2 regions of the Streptomyces sp. NPDC047042 genome follow, and region 1 is predicted to be linked to the other one. Evidence: riboswitches for the same ligand, from Rfam matches in the RefSeq annotation. Region 1 holds a riboswitch; the other holds the start of a gene.

What was found. A riboswitch is a leader RNA that binds a small molecule or an ion and turns the genes downstream of it on or off. The one in region 1 is predicted to bind cyclic di-AMP.
Positions count from the first base shown of each region.
Region 2: linked by a shared signal. The riboswitch ahead of ABZ855_RS06955 (peptidoglycan DD-metalloendopeptidase family protein) and the one ahead of ABZ855_RS22255 (M23 family metallopeptidase) in region 1 are both predicted to bind cyclic di-AMP.

Region 1 is NZ_JBEYVP010000018.1:104,293-111,959, reverse strand. Features, by position in the region: gene ABZ855_RS22270 (DNA topoisomerase IV subunit A) at 1-51, opposite strand, end outside; gene ABZ855_RS22265 (pitrilysin family protein) at 362-1,699, shown strand; gene ABZ855_RS22260 (pitrilysin family protein) at 1,696-3,084, shown strand; cyclic di-AMP (ydaO/yuaA leader) riboswitch at 3,311-3,479, shown strand; gene ABZ855_RS22255 (M23 family metallopeptidase) at 3,491-4,285, shown strand; gene ABZ855_RS22250 (GntR family transcriptional regulator) at 4,474-5,169, shown strand; gene ABZ855_RS22245 (HPr family phosphocarrier protein) at 5,342-5,623, opposite strand; gene ABZ855_RS22240 (GNAT family N-acetyltransferase) at 5,802-7,667, shown strand, end outside.
Region 2 is NZ_JBEYVP010000005.1:120,822-128,488, reverse strand. Features, by position in the region: gene ABZ855_RS06960 (alpha-galactosidase) at 1-1,905, shown strand, start outside; cyclic di-AMP (ydaO/yuaA leader) riboswitch at 2,209-2,368, shown strand; gene ABZ855_RS06955 (peptidoglycan DD-metalloendopeptidase family protein) at 2,372-3,334, shown strand; gene ABZ855_RS06950 (DUF6250 domain-containing protein) at 3,476-4,195, shown strand; gene ABZ855_RS06945 (SGNH/GDSL hydrolase family protein) at 4,318-5,103, shown strand; gene ABZ855_RS06940 (TetR/AcrR family transcriptional regulator) at 5,257-5,871, opposite strand; gene ABZ855_RS06935 (Glu/Leu/Phe/Val dehydrogenase dimerization domain-containing protein) at 5,991-7,181, opposite strand; gene ABZ855_RS06930 (MBL fold metallo-hydrolase) at 7,404-7,667, shown strand, end outside.

The DNA of each region.
Region 1 (7,667 bases):
CCGCTCCTCGAAGTCATCGGGCGGCGGGGTCTTCGTGCTGCGGCGGGCCATCGCTGCCGGCTCCTTCTGTTTCCTGGTCGTTCGCTTACACGGCGCTTAGATCGGTGACATGAACGGCATCTGATGCGGACCATTGTGGACTGCCGCACTGACAACGTGGACCAAGGGCCGTCCCTGAGGCGGTGCTGGGCTGTGGACGACGATGCTGAAACGTACCGCCCGCCGCCTCACCAATCTCGCTGTGGGCGTACGTCCGCCGGGAACTTCGCCAGCACTCCACACGCTTGCATACAGTGGCAGGACCGGCAGGAAAACAGCGGTTGCAACAACCGCATCCGCGATCGAAGGGACGTACATGCCCATGGGTCACACGGCCACAGCCGAGGCAGGCTCCGGCGGCCTGACAGCTACAGAGCACCGCCTCGCCAACGGGCTGCGCGTGGTGCTCTCCGAGGACCACCTGACCCCGGTCGCGGCGGTGTGCCTCTGGTACGACGTCGGATCGCGCCACGAGGTCAAGGGCCGTACGGGCCTGGCTCACCTCTTCGAGCACCTGATGTTCCAGGGCTCCGGCCAGGTGAAGGGCAACGGCCACTTCGAACTGGTCCAGGGCGCGGGCGGCTCGCTCAACGGCACCACCAGCTTCGAGCGCACCAACTACTTCGAGACCATGCCCACCCACCAGCTGGAGCTCGCCCTCTGGCTGGAGGCGGACCGCATGGGCTCGCTGCTCGCGGCCCTCGACGACGAGTCCATGGAGAACCAGCGGGACGTCGTCAAGAACGAGCGCCGGCAGCGCTACGACAACGTCCCCTACGGCACGGCGTTCGAGAAGCTGACCGCCCTCGCCTACCCGGAGGGCCACCCCTACCACCACACGCCGATCGGCTCGATGGCCGACCTGGACGCGGCGACCCTGGAGGACGCGCGCGCGTTCTTCCGCACGTACTACGCGCCCAACAACGCCGTTCTGTCGGTCGTCGGGGACATCGACCCCGAGGAGACGCTCGCCTGGGTCGAGAAGTACTTCGGATCCATCGCCGGACACGACGGCAAGCCCGCGCCGCGCTCCGGCGCCCTTCCCGACGTCATCGGCGAGGAACTGCGCGAGGTCGTCGTGGAGGAGGTCCCCTCGCGCGCGCTGATGGCCGCCTACCGGCTCCCGGAGGACGGCACACGCGCGTGCGACGCGGCCGACCTGGCGCTCACCATCCTCGGCGGCGGCGAGTCCTCCCGTCTCTACAACCGGCTCGTACGGCGGGACCGTACGGCGGTGGCGGCCGGTTTCGGCCTGCTGCGGCTGGCCGGAGCACCCTCCCTGGGGTGGCTGGACGTCAAGACGTCCGCGGACGTCGAGGTGCCGGTCATCGAGGCCGCCGTCGACGAGGAGCTCGCCCGGTTCGCCGCGGACGGCCCCACGGCCGAGGAAATGGAGCGCGCCCAGGCCCAGTTGGAGCGTGAGTGGCTCGACCGGCTCGGTACGGTCGCCGGCCGCGCCGACGAACTGTGCCGCTTCGCGGTGCTGTTCGGCGACCCGCAGCTCGCGCTGACCGCCGTGCAGCGCGTACTCGAGGTGACCGCCGAAGAGGTCCAGCAGGCCGCCAAGGAGCGACTGCGCCCCGACAACCGCGCGGTGCTCGTCTACGAGCCTCTGACCGCCGACAGCGACACCGACACCGACGAGGAGGCGGCCAAGTGACCGAGCTCGCCACGATGGAGTTCCACCCCCAGCCCCAGGCGGGCGAGGCCAAGCCCTGGGCCTTCCCGGCCCCCGGGCGGGACACGCTCGGCAATGGTCTGACGGTCCTGCGGTGCCACCGCCCCGGCCAGCAGGTCGTCGCCGTCGAGGTGCTCGTCGACGCCCCCCTGGAGGCCGAGCCCGCCGGTCTCGACGGAGTGGCCACGATCATGGCCCGGGCCTTCTCCGAAGGCACCGACAAGCACTCCGCCGAGGACTTCGCCGCCGAGCTGGAGCGCTGCGGCGCCACCCTCGACGCGCACGCCGACCACCCCGGCGTCCGCCTCAGCCTCGAAGTCCCCGTGTCGCGACTGCCCAAGGCGCTCGGTCTGCTGGCCGACGCCCTCAGGGCGCCCGCCTTCACGGACAGCGAGATCGAGCGGCTGGTGCGCAACCGGCTCGACGAGATCCCGCACGAGACGGCCAACCCGGCCCGCCGCTCCGCCAAGCAGCTCTACAAGGAGCTGTTCCCGGCGACCTCGCGCATGTCACGTCCGCGCCAGGGCACCGAGGACACGGTCGCCAAGATCGACTCGGCCGCCGTACGCGCCTTCTACGACAGGCACGTCCGGCCCGCCACGGCCACCGCGGTGGTCGTCGGCGACCTCACCGGCATCGACCTGGACGCGCTCCTCGGTGACACCCTGGGCGCCTGGACGGGCACTTCGGCCGAGCCGCGGCCGGTGCCGCCGGTGACCGCCGACGACACCGGCCGGGTCGTCATCGTGGACCGCCCGGGCGCCGTGCAGACCCAGCTGCTCATCGGCCGCATCGGCGCCGACCGGCACGACCGGGTCTGGGCCGCCCAGGTCCTCGGCACGTACTGCCTCGGTGGCACCCTCACCTCCCGTCTGGACCGTGTCCTGCGCGAGGAGAAGGGTTACACCTACGGCGTGCGGGCGTTCGGGCAGGTCCTGCGCTCCGCTCCGGAGGGTACGGGTGCCGCGCTGCTGGCCATCAGCGGCTCCTTCGACACCCCGAACACCGGTCCCGCCCTCGAGGACCTCTGGAAGGTGCTGCGCACGCTCGCGGCCGAGGGGCTCACCGACGCCGAGCGCGATGTCGCGGTGCAGAACCTGGTCGGCGTCGCCCCGCTCAAGTACGAGACCGCGGCGGCCGTGGCGAGCACGCTGGCCGACCAGGTCGAGCAGCACCTGCCCGACGACTACCAGGCGACGCTGTACCGCCGGCTCGCGGCGACCGGCACCGTGGAAGCCACCGCGGCGGCCGTCAACGCCTTCCCGGTCGACCGGCTGGTGACGGTCCTCGTGGGCGACGCGGCGGAGATCGAGGCGCCCGTCAGGGCTCTCGGCATCGGCGAAGTGAGCGTCGTACCCGCCGAGTAGGGACACCGTCCACAGAGACGTCGTAGCGGCAGGGGCCCGGTGACGGAAGCGTCACCGGGCCCCTGTTTGTCCATGTTGATGTGCAAGTTGCCCGTATTGATGGAGAGGTTGACAGTCTGCACTGTGGCATGCGCGACAAAACCCGTGATCGGTTTGTTATTTGAAAGTAGTCACGCTTAGCGTCTGTCCGGCTGTCCGTCACGCAGTGCGCCGCAGTCGCGGCACCGGACAGTCATCGCCGAGTCCCCGTACGGCGCGAGCCAGGGGAGCCGGGGACCCACATCGTGCAGTCCCTGGGGTGAATCGGACGCCCGCGCGTGCCGCGAGGGGGCCCGTAGGAGACCTTCCTGCTCCGAACCCGTCAGCTAACCCGGTAGGCGAGAAGGAGGAAAGGAACAACCACTACATGGCGTTCACCCGCGCCACCGGGAAGCACCGTCGTCCCAGCCGCCCCAGCCTTGTCAACCGTACGACCGCTCGCGCGGCCGGCGTCGCGGCCCTCGCGACCAGCGGCGTCGTAGGCGCCCTCGCCGCCCCGGCGCTCGCCACGGAGTCCGCCGTCGAGCAGACCGGCCTCACCCCGGTGATCTCCATAGGGGAGTCGCTCGCCGAGCAGATAGACGCTCAGGCCGCCGCCCAGGAGCAGGCGGCCGAGCAGGCCGCCGCCGAGAAGCGGATCGAGGCCGCGGAGAAGCGGGCCGCGGCCGCCGCCAAGAAGCTGGCCGAGGAACGCGTCAAGCAGGAGCGCGAGGTGAAGGCCCGCGCCGCCCGTGAGGCCGAGCGTAAGCGCCTCAACGCCTACGTGGCCCCGATCTCCGGTTCGTACATCTCCACCGGCTACCAGGCGGGCGGCGGTATCTGGTCCTCCGGCAGCCACACCGGCGTCGACTTCCACGCCGCGTCCGGCACCACCGTCCACGCTGTGGGCTCCGGCACCGTCGTCGAGGCCGGCTGGGGCGGGTCCTACGGCAACAACATCGTGATCAAGATGATTGATGGTACGTACACTCAGTACGGTCATCTGTCGTCGATCAACGTCTCCGTGGGCCAGACGGTCACCCCGGGCCAGCAGATCGGCCTCTCCGGGGCCACCGGCAACGTCACCGGTCCCCACCTTCACTTCGAGGCCCGCACGACCCCGGATTACGGCTCGGACATCAACCCGGTCGCCTACCTCCGCTCGCACGGCGTGAACGTCTGACACCTCTTCGTACCACTCGTCGCGGCCCCGGCTCCTCCAGCCGGGGCTTTCGGCGTTTCCGGGTGCCCTGTGTCCAAAAAATATCCACGGATTCCGGCCTGCCGTCGGAAATTCCGGTTCTCTGCAATAGAGTCACTGAACACACGTCAATCGTCGACGTTTCACGGGGATTAAAGCGGAGGTCGGACATGCGTATTCCGGCGCACTCGGTATGCACGGCGATCCGGGACGACATCGTCGCCGGTGTCTACGAGCGCGGCAGCCGGCTCACCGAGGAACTGCTCGCCCGCCGGTACGGCGTCTCGCGCGTCCCCGTCCGCGAGGCCCTGCGCACCCTGGAGGCCGAGGGCTTCGTGGTCACCCGGCGGCACGCGGGCGCGTGCGTCGCGGAACCCACCGAGCAGGAGGCCTCCGACCTGCTGGAGATGCGCATGCTCCTGGAACCGCTGGGCGCCTCCCGGGCCGCCCAGCGGCGCACCGAGGCCCATCTCAAGGTGCTGCGCGGCCTGGTCAGACTCGGCCAGGAGCGGGCCAGAAGGGGCAACAGCGAGGATCTGCGCTCCTTGGGAGGCTGGTTCCACGAGACGCTCACCCAGTCCTCCGGCAGCCACGCCCTGGCCTCGACGCTCACCCAGCTGCGGCACAAGATCGCCTGGATGTACGCGGTGGAGGCACCGCCCAACCCCGTCGAGTCCTGGGCGGAGCACGGGGCGATCGTGGACGCGGTGGCGCGCGGGGACAGCGAGCGCGCGCGGGCGGTCACGGCACTGCACACCGAGCGGGCGACCCTCGCGCACCGGCTGCGCTTTCCGGGCGACGGAGACCGTCCGGATCGTGTGAGGACTTCGCAACCTCCCGTAAACATGATGGGCCTGCGTCATTAACACGGGCGCCGTATACAAAGAGGGTTGAATTCGCGGGGGACTATTTCTGCTGCCCGTGACCGGGAATTACGAAGGGCCCGCCCGATATTCGGGCGGGCCCTTCGCCATGTGCGGGTGGTGCATTTCGGGTGACGTTCGCCGTCACCGTCGACCGAGGACCCCGCAGGGTGCCTCAGACCGTTTCGGGAAGTTCCTCGAGTCCCTCGGCCACCAGCTTCGCCAGACGGTCGAGCGCCGCGTCGGCGCCCTCCGCCTCGGAGGCGAGGACGATCTCCTCGCCCCCCTGGGCACCCAGACCGAGGACCGCCAGCATGGAGGCCGCGTTGACGGGGTTGCCGTCGGCCTTGGCGATCGTCATGGGGACGCCGGCGGCCGTGGCCGCACGGACGAAGATGGAGGCGGGGCGGGCGTGGAGGCCCTCCGCCCAGCCGACGTTGACGCGGCGCTCAGCCATGTGATGCTGCCCTTCACTGTCTCAGGGTTGTCTAGACCATTGTTCCACAGCATGAAGCGTGCCGGGAAGCGGGCTTCGACCCGTCCCGGAACCGCGTTCGAACCCCGGCCTGGGCCCGACTTCGGTCCCCACAGACTGCCCTGCGACGTTGTCGGACGCGAGCCGTACTCTGGGGCGCATGCAGAACTCGTCGGACCGGCACGAGTACCCCGCCCACTGGGAGGCGGACGTCGTCCTGCGCGACGGCGGCACCGCCCGCATCCGCCCCATCACCGTGGACGACGCCGACCGGCTGGTCAGCTTCTACGAACAGGTTTCGGACGAGTCGAAGTACTACCGCTTCTTCGCGCCGTATCCGCGTCTGTCCGCCAAGGACGTCCACCGCTTCACCCACCACGACTTCGTGGACCGGGTGGGGCTCGCGGCCACGGTCGGCGGCGAGTTCATCGCCACCGTACGCTATGACCGGATTGATGCCGACGGACTGCCCGCCTCCGGTCCCGCCGGCGAGGCCGAGGTCGCTTTCCTGGTGCAGGACGCGCACCAGGGCCGGGGCGTCGCCTCCGCCCTCCTCGAACACATCGGTGCTGTCGCCCGGGAGCGCGGGATCCGCCGCTTCGCCGCCGAGGTGCTGCCGGCCAACACCAAGATGATCAAGGTGTTCACGGACGCCGGGTACACCCAGAAGCGCAGCTTCGAGGACGGTGTCGTACGCCTGGAGTTCGACCTGGAGCCCACCGACCGCTCGCTCGCCGTCCAACGCGCGCGTGAGCAGCGGGCCGAGGCGCGCTCCGTACGGCGTCTGCTCGTCCCCGGCGCCGTGGCCGTCGTCGGCGTCGGCCGTGCCCCCGGCGGTGTGGGCCGCAGCGTTCTCGACCACATCAGGGACGCCGGGTTCGCCGGTGACCTGTACGCGGTCAACAGCGCCTTCCCGGTGGACCAGAAGGACATCGACGGCGTACCGGCCCACCGGTCGGTGCGTGACATCGCGGGCCCCGTGGACCTCGCCGTCGTCGCCGTTCCGGCCGCGCGCGTCCCCGAGGTCGTCGCCGAGTGCGGTGAGCACGGCGTGCAGGGGCTCGTCGTGGTCTCCGCCGGGTACGCGGAGAGCGGCCCGGAGGGACGGGAACGACAGCGTGAACTCGTACGGCACGCGCGTACGTACGGGATGCGCATCATCGGCCCCAATGCCTTCGGCGTCATCAATACGGCCGAGGACGTCCGGCTGAACGCCTCACTCGCCCCGGAGATGCCGAGGCCCGGCCGGATCGGCCTGTTCGCGCAGTCCGGGGCCATCGGGATCGCGCTGCTGTCCCGGCTGCACCGGCGCGGCGGAGGCGTCACCGGGGTCACGGGTGTGTCCACCTTCGTCTCGTCCGGCAACCGGGCCGACGTGTCCGGCAACGACGTACTCCAGTACTGGTACGACGACCCGCACACCGATGTCGTCCTCATGTACCTCGAATCCATCGGCAACCCGCGCAAGTTCACGCGTCTCGCGCGGCGCACGGCGGCGGCGAAGCCGCTGGTGGTCGTGCAGGGGGCGCGGCACGACGGCGCCGCTCCCCAGGGACACGCCGTACGGGCCACGCGGCTGTCGCACGCGACGGTGTCCGCACTGCTGCGCCAGGCCGGGGTGATCCGGGTGGACACGATCACCGAACTGGTCGACGCGGGGCTGCTGCTGGCCCGCCAGCCGCTGCCCGCCGGGCCCCGGGTGGCGATCCTCGGGAACTCGGAGTCGCTGGGGCTGCTGACGTACGACGCGTGTCTGTCCGAGGGACTGCGGCCGTCGGCGCCGCTGGACCTGACCACGGGGGCCTCGCCGGAGGACTTCCACCGGGCGTTGGCCCAGGCGCTGGCGAGCGACACGTGCGACGCCGTCGTCGTCACCGCGATCCCCACGGTCGGGGAGGCCGGCGCCCGGGACGCCGCCCTGGCCGAGGCGCTCCGGTCGGCCGCGGCGGAGGTACCGGGGAAGCCGGTCCTGGTGGTCCACGTGGAGCTGGGCGGGCTGGCCGAGGCACTGTCGGCCGCGACCAGC
Region 2 (7,667 bases), on a different contig from region 1:
GAGGAGTACCCGGTCGAGGGCGGCCCCCGCTTCGTACGGCCCGCGCTGTCCGTGCGGACCGAGGAGCGCCGGGGCACCGAATGGCGGTTCGAGGCGTACGAGACCGAGACCGAGACCGGCGCCGACGGGGACGAACTGCGGCTGCGATTCCGCGATGCCGGGCTGGCGATCACGCTGCACTACCGGATGCGCCACGACGTGATCGAGCGCTGGGTGACCCTCACCCACGACGCGACCGACGCGACCGGCCCGCTGGAGCTGCTGCGCGCCGACTCCGCCACCTGGACGCTCCCCGACCGCGAGGGCTGGCGCCTCTCCCAGCTGCACGGACGCTGGGCCGCCGAGTCCCGGCTGGTGAGGACCGAGCTCACCTACGGTGAGAAGGTCATCGGCAGCCGGCGTGGCCACACCGGGCACCAGCATCTGCCCTGGGTGGCGCTCGACACCGACGCGACCGAGGAACGCGGCGAGGTCTACGCCTGCGCGCTCGGCTGGTCGGGGTCGTGGCGGATCGCCGTCGCCCAGCTGCCCGACGCGCGCGTGCAGGTCACCGGGGGCGCCGGATACGACGACTCGGGCCTGCTGCGCCTGGCGGCGGGCGAGTCCTTCACCACGCCCGTCTTCGCGGGGCTGTGGACCGACTCCGGGCACGGTGGGGCGAGCCGGGCGTGGCACGCGTACCAGCGCGCGTTCGTCGTACCGGGCGCGGACCAGGACCGGCCCGTGCTCTACAACTCGTGGGAGGCCACCGAGTTCGACATCTCCGAGGAGCAGCAGGGGACACTGGCCCGGCGGGCCGCCGCGATCGGCGTCGAGCTGTTCGTCGTGGACGACGGCTGGTTCGGCGCCCGCACCAGCGACCGGGCCGGCCTCGGCGACTGGACGCCTAACCCGGACCGCTTCCCGTCGGGGCTGAGGCCGCTGGCCGAGTACGTGCACGCCTTGGGGATGCAGTTCGGCATCTGGGTCGAGCCCGAGATGGTCAACCCGGACAGCGACCTGTACCGCGCGCACCCCGACTGGGTGCAGTTCCAGCAGGGACGCAGGCGGACGGAGTTCCGCAACCAGCTCGTACTGAACCTTGCCCGCGAGGATGTCCGGGAGTACCTGTGGGAGCAGCTCGACGCGATGCTCTCCAGCGCCCCGATCGACTATGTGAAGTGGGACTTCAACCGCTGCTTCAGCGACGCCGGCTGGCCCGGTGAGGACTACCCGCAGCGTCTGTGGGTCGACCATGTGCACGGGCTGTACGCCCTCCTCGACCGGCTGCGGGCGGCCCATCCCGACGTCGCCTTCGAGTCCTGCTCGGGCGGCGGCGGCAGGATCGACCTCGGTGTCCTCGCCCGTACGGACCAGGTGTGGACCTCCGACAACACCGACCCGCTGGACCGACTCGCCATCCAGGAGGGCTTCAGCCAGATCCATCCGGCGCGGGTCATGGCCGCCTGGGTCACGGACAGCCCGAACACCCAGCTGAACGGCCGGGTCAGCTCATTGCGGTTCCGGTTCGTGAGTGCGATGGCCGGGGTGCTCGGCGTCGGCGGTGACCTCACGACGTGGACGGAGGAGGAGCTGGCCGAGGCCGGGGAGTGGGTGGGGCTCTACAAGGAGATCCGGCCCGTCGTGCAGCGCGGCGACCTCTACCGGCTGCGGCGCCCGGCCGGCGGGCTGAGCGCGGTGCAGTACATGCTCGGGGACGAGACCGTCGTCCTCGCCTGGCTCCAGGCGCAGCACCACGGCGAGCCGGTACCGGCGCTGCGGCTCCGCGGGCTCGACCCCTCGGCGGTCTACGAATGCCGTGAAACGGGTGAAATCCACCGAGGTGCGGTGTTGTTGCACCACGGCCTGCGAACCGGACTCAAGGGTGACCTCGATGCGGCAGTTTTCCGCTTGCGTCGCATCTGATGCTTCTGTCCGTTATGGCGTATTGATTCCAACTCGCTTGGGAATGCGGGTTCCTGTGAATCGGGCGAGTGAGCAGCGTCATATTCGTGACCGTGTGTCGCCGTCATGTGCACGTAATTTCGGCGGCTTTTAAGGGTGTTCACACGACGGAAAGATCGATAATTCACGGATCGTGACCGGGAATTCTGGGGTGGATCACAGAAAACCCGTACACAGGGAACCCCAGGCTTGTTTCCGTGCGTCTTGGTCGCTTACGTTCGCCACCCATCCGGACGGACGCCCAATCCTGCCGCCGCCCGGATCCCGTCTCGACCACCCGACCACGGCAGGAGCGGGGGACCCACAGGTAGAACGCCTGCTCCGGTCTCCGGAACAGGCTTGGGGTCAAGTCACGTCCAGGCGTGGCCGGACATCTCCAGTCCGCACCCGACAGCTCACCTCGCAGGCGACGGAGAAGGAATTCGCCATGCCCGCGAAGGGTAAGCACCGCCGTCCGAAGTCCCAGCGCTTCACCCGCTCGATAGCCGTCGCCGGAACCGGCGGAGCGGCTCTCGCTCTTCCGCTGCTGGGAGCCACCGGCGCCCACGCGGTCACGGCGGAGTCCGCGACTCAGTCCGTGTCGTCCCTTTCGGTGACGGCCAAATCCATTGCGGCCGAGGCGGTTTCCGCGAAGTCGCAAAAGGCCGCGAAGAAGTCCCGGACCTATTCCGTCCGGGCCGGCGACTACCTCGCGAAGATCGCCCAGGAGCAGGGCGTCGCCGGCGGCTGGAAGAAGCTCTACTCGGACAACCGCACCGCCATCGGCGCCGACCCGAGCCTGATCCACCCCGGTCTGAAGCTGACGATCGGCAGGAAGGCCGCGTCGACCTCGTCGCCCGCCTCGAACTCGGGCTCTGCGGAAGCGTCCTTGAGCTCCCCCAAGTCCACACAGGCAGAGGCCACCCGGCCGGCCGCCGAGAGCGCGACGGCCGCGAACTCGACGGCGGCCGAGGCCACCGGTACCGGTACCGGCAGCTCCAGCGGCTTCAACCTCCCCGTGGCCGGTGCCACCATCGGCACCGGGTACCACGTGGCGGGCAGCATGTGGTCCAGCGGTTACCACACGGGCGTCGACTTCGTCGTCCCGACCGGCACCTCCCTCAAGGCTGTCGGCGCCGGCACGGTCGTCTCCGCCGGCTGGGGCGGCGCTTACGGCAACCAGGTCGTCATCAAGCTCGCCGACGGCTACTACGCGCAGTACGGCCACCTCTCCCAGCTCTCCGTCTCGGCCGGTCAGTCCGTGACCGCGGGCCAGCAGATCGGCCTGTCCGGGGCGACCGGCAACGTCACCGGACCGCATCTGCACTTCGAGATCCGCACCACCCCGGACTACGGCTCCGACGTGGACCCGGTCGCTTACCTCCGCTCGAAGGGCGTCGCCGTCGGCTGACGAACGTTCGCGGCGAGGACAGCCGTCGAAGGCCGGACCCGTTTCCCGGGTCCGGCCTTCGACGCGTTCACGCGCGCGTGTGCGGGTGTGATAGTCAACTCCCTATCCGTGCAAGCGCTTTCTGCCTCAAGGAGCCGCCTCGTGACGACCACCCGCAGAGCCTTCGGAGCCCTCGCCGCAGGCGCGGCTCTCACCGCGCTCGCCCCGGCAACAAGCGCCAGTGCCGCCACGTGCGGACGCCTCCTCGCCCATGACGACTTCCGCCGAGGCCTCGGCCAGTGGGCCGTCGAACTCCAGGACGGCGGCAGCGTCACGGCGGCCCGAGGCATCCTGGAGGTCGACGTGCCGAGCGGCGCCACCATCTGGTTCAAGCGCAGGCTGCGGGGCCCGTACCTCATCGAGTACACGGCGACACCGGTCTCGGCGGGCGGGGTGAACGACCGGGTCTCGGATCTGAACAACTTCTGGAACGCCGTCGACGTCCGCTCCCCGGACGACCTCTTCGCCACCCCGCGCGGCGGCGCCCTCGCCGAGTACGACTACCTCAAGACCTATTACGTCGGCTACGGCGCCAACACCAACACCACGACCCGGCTGCGCCGTTACGTCGGCGAGGCCGGTGTGCGCCCCCTGATCCACGATTACACGGAGCCGCTCCTGGTCCCGAACGCACCGCACCGGGTGCGGATCGTCTCGGCCGGCTCGACGGTCCAATGGTGGAACAACGGGCGGCTCGTCTTCGACTACCGCGACCCGGAGCCGTACACGGCTGGGCACTTCGCGTTCCGCACGACGTGGAGCCACTTCCGGATCTCCGGCTTCAGCGTCCGTGAGCTGCGTCTTCCCATTATTCCGGGTTGACCAATACTTGACGAGTGGCTTATCTCACCGCCAGTCAAGTCCTTCCTACGGTCGCGTAGCTCACATCGGAAGGTGAATCATGCTCTGTTGTGGCAGACGATTCGAAGAATGACAGCAGAGCGGTGATCGGGTCGTACGTGGCGGTGGGGGACAGCTTCACCGAAGGCGTCGGCGACCCCGGCCCGGACGGGGCCTTCGTCGGCTGGGCCGACCGGTTCGCGGTACTGCTCGCGGACCGGTGCCCGGAGGGCGACTTCGACTACACGAACCTCGCGGTACGCGGCAGGCTGCTCGACCAGATCGTGGCCGAGCAGCTTCCGCAGGCCAGGGAACAGGCGCCGGACCTGGTCTCCTTCTGCGCGGGCGGCAACGACATCATCCGGCCCGGCAGCGACCCGGACGAGGTCGCCGAGCGCTTCGAACGAGCGGTGATCGGCCTCACCTCGGCGGTCGGCACGGTCATGGTGACGACCGGCTTCGACACCCGCAACGTCCCGGTGCTGAAGCACATGCGCGGCAAGATCGCCACGTACAACGGACATCTGCGGGCCATCGCCGACCGGTACAACTGTCCCGTGCTCGACCTGTGGTCCCTCAAGACCATCCAGGACCGCAGGGCCTGGGACGGCGACCGGCTGCATCTGTCGCCGGAGGGGCACACGCGCGTGGCGCTGCGCGCCGGGCAGGTCCTCGGCCTGGACATCCCCGCCGACCCCGACCAGCCGTGGCCCGTACTGCCGCCGCGCGGCACGCTGGAGATCCGCCGGGACGACGTCCACTGGGCCCGCGAGTACCTGGTCCCGTGGATCGGGCGGCGCCTGCGGGGCGAGTCGTCGGGGGACTACGTGACGGCGAAGGGGCATCTGTCGCCGGACGACATCAAGAGCCGCATCGACCGGGTCGCGTGAGCGCTTCCGTCTTTGAGCGCGGTTCTCAGCGCGGTTTGCAGCACGGTTTTCAGCGCCGGGCGGGCACCTCCAGCCCGTCCGGCGCTTGAGGACGAGGCCGTCCAGGCCGAAGGGGGGTCTGGGGGCGCAGCCCTCGGCGGACGACCACATCACTCACCTGGACCCGCTCAACGCCCCCCGCTCCAACCCCAGTTCCCCAGCCAGCGCAGCGTCCACCCACTGCTCGGCCCGCGCCCGCGACACCCCGTCGTACGCCGTCATCTGGACGGCCAGCCCGTCCAGCAGCGCCGTGAGCCGCAGCGCCGTGCCGGTGGGGTCGGGGCACTCGAACTCGCCCGCGGTCACCCCCTCCGCGATGACCTCGGTGATCGCGGCCTTCCAGCGCCGGTCCAGGTCACCGGCGACCTCCCGCAGCGCGGGATCGCGCAGGGACACCGCCCACCCCTCGATCCACAGCCGCCAGCCCTTGGCCTGGCCGGTCGGCGCGTACCAGCGCACGGCGGACCGCAGCCGGCGCAGCGCCGGGGACCGGCGTCCGAGCAGCTTGCCAAGGTGGGTGAGATCGGCCTCGGCCGCGTACCGGAAAGCGGCGGCGACCAGCTTCTCCTTGGTCGAGAAGTGGTACAGCACCAGCGCGTTGCTCACCCCGAGCACGGCGGCCACGTCGGCGATCCGCACCGCCGCCACGCCCCGCGCCTCGATCTGCTCGACGGCGGCCCGCAGCAGCTCCTCGCGCCGCTCGGCCACGCTCAACCGCACCCTTGCCACCCGGCCACACTAATCCGCCGCCGGACACGATGTCGGGCCAGGTCCGGCAATGCCCGTAAATCCACGCCCATACGGCTGGTTCACGGGACAGCGGCCCTCCGCCGGACACCGCCACGCCGCTACCGGTACCAGCCGAACCGCTCCGCGATCACCGGCAGCCGGTCCCCGACGATCGCGTGCGCCGCCGCACGCGGAGTCGTCCCGTCGGTCTCCGCGCGCGCGAGCACCTGGTCGATCAGGACGCGCATCGACCGCCGGGTGTACGCGAACGCCTCCTCGGGGTCGGCGCCGATGTCCCCGAACAGCGTCCACCACCACCAGGCGTTCGTCCCGGAGTTGACGACCACGTCCGGCAGTACGACGATGCCGCGCGCGGCGAGCAGCTCCTCGGCCTCCGGCAGCACGGGCATGTTGGCGGCCTCGACGATCCAACGCGCGGTGATCTCCCGCTGGTTGCCCGCGTCGACGGCGTACGAGACCGCCGCCGGCACCAGCACCTCCGCCGCCACGGACAGCCAGGCCTCACCCGGCAGCTCGCGGTCGTCGGGGCGCAGCACCGCGCGGTCCACCGTGCCGTAGGTGTCCCGGGCCGCGAGCAGCGCCTCGACGTCGAGTCCAGCGGGGTTGGCGATCGTGCCCTTGATGTCGGCGACCGCCACCACCGTGAGTCCCGCGCGCGTGAGGAAGCGTGCCGTGGCCCCGCCCATCGTGCCGAGCCCCTGTACGGCGACCCGGGTCCCGGCGTACGGCACCCGGGCCCGGTCGAGCGCCGCGAGCACGGATTCCGCGACCCCGCAGCCGCCCACCAGCTCGTCGAGGCCGATCCCGTCCACCTCGACCGCGAACGCGTCCGCGAGCCGCTTCCGGGCCGCGATCCCGTCGTCCAGCAGCGGATAGACCGCCTGGATCGACGACACGAGCCCGGCCTCGGCCGCGGCCCGGTCGACGAGATCCTGGGTGAGGCCCAGGTCCTCGCCGGTGGTCCAGACACTCTCGACGTACGGTCGCATCGCGCGCAGGTAGCGAACCAGCACGCCGTACGCCGCGGGGTCCCGGGGATCGCAGTCGATGCCGCCCTTGGCGCCGCCCAGGGGGATGTAGCGGCCGTCGGGGTTGTAGTGCAGGGCCTCTTTCATGGTCATGCCACGGGCCAGTCCGGTGACCTCGTCCAGGGTGCAGCCCTCGCGCATCCGCAGGCCGCCGCTGGACACGCCCCGCACCAGTCTGTCCACGACGAGGAAGCCCTGGCGGCCGGTGAGGTGATCGGTCCAGGTGAGGGAGAGCAGGGGAGCGCCCTGATGGGTTGCCATGCGGGCAATATACTGACTCGCCGTTCAGTTGGGCCCTGGGTGCGCACACGTTGGGTATGCGTCCGGCCGCGTCGGGTAGCCGCCCGGCGGCCGCTCGGCCTCGTCCGCCGTGCGGAAACCCAGGTTTTTCCTCGACGAGACCCGGCCGGTACACAGGCGGCGCCGGAGTGTCGGACGGGGCGACCATAATGGAATGTCTGACCGACTCCACCTGGAGGTACCGTGACCGGATTTCCCTCTCCGAGCTCCGGGCTGCGCGCCCTGCGGCCCGAGGCCTTCGGCGCGGAACCGAGTGGGGAGCGCCTGGCGCGGATCCACAGATCGCCGCACTTCGCGGACGGTGTCTTCAAGAATCCGGCGGGTACGCCGAGGCCCGAGGGCGGCGCCGTGATCGAGTTCGCCAAGGCCTCGCTGCGGAAGGAGGACCGACTCCGGCGCGTCCCGGCGGGGACGGTCCCGGTGCACGCCACGACGCTCGCGGACCTC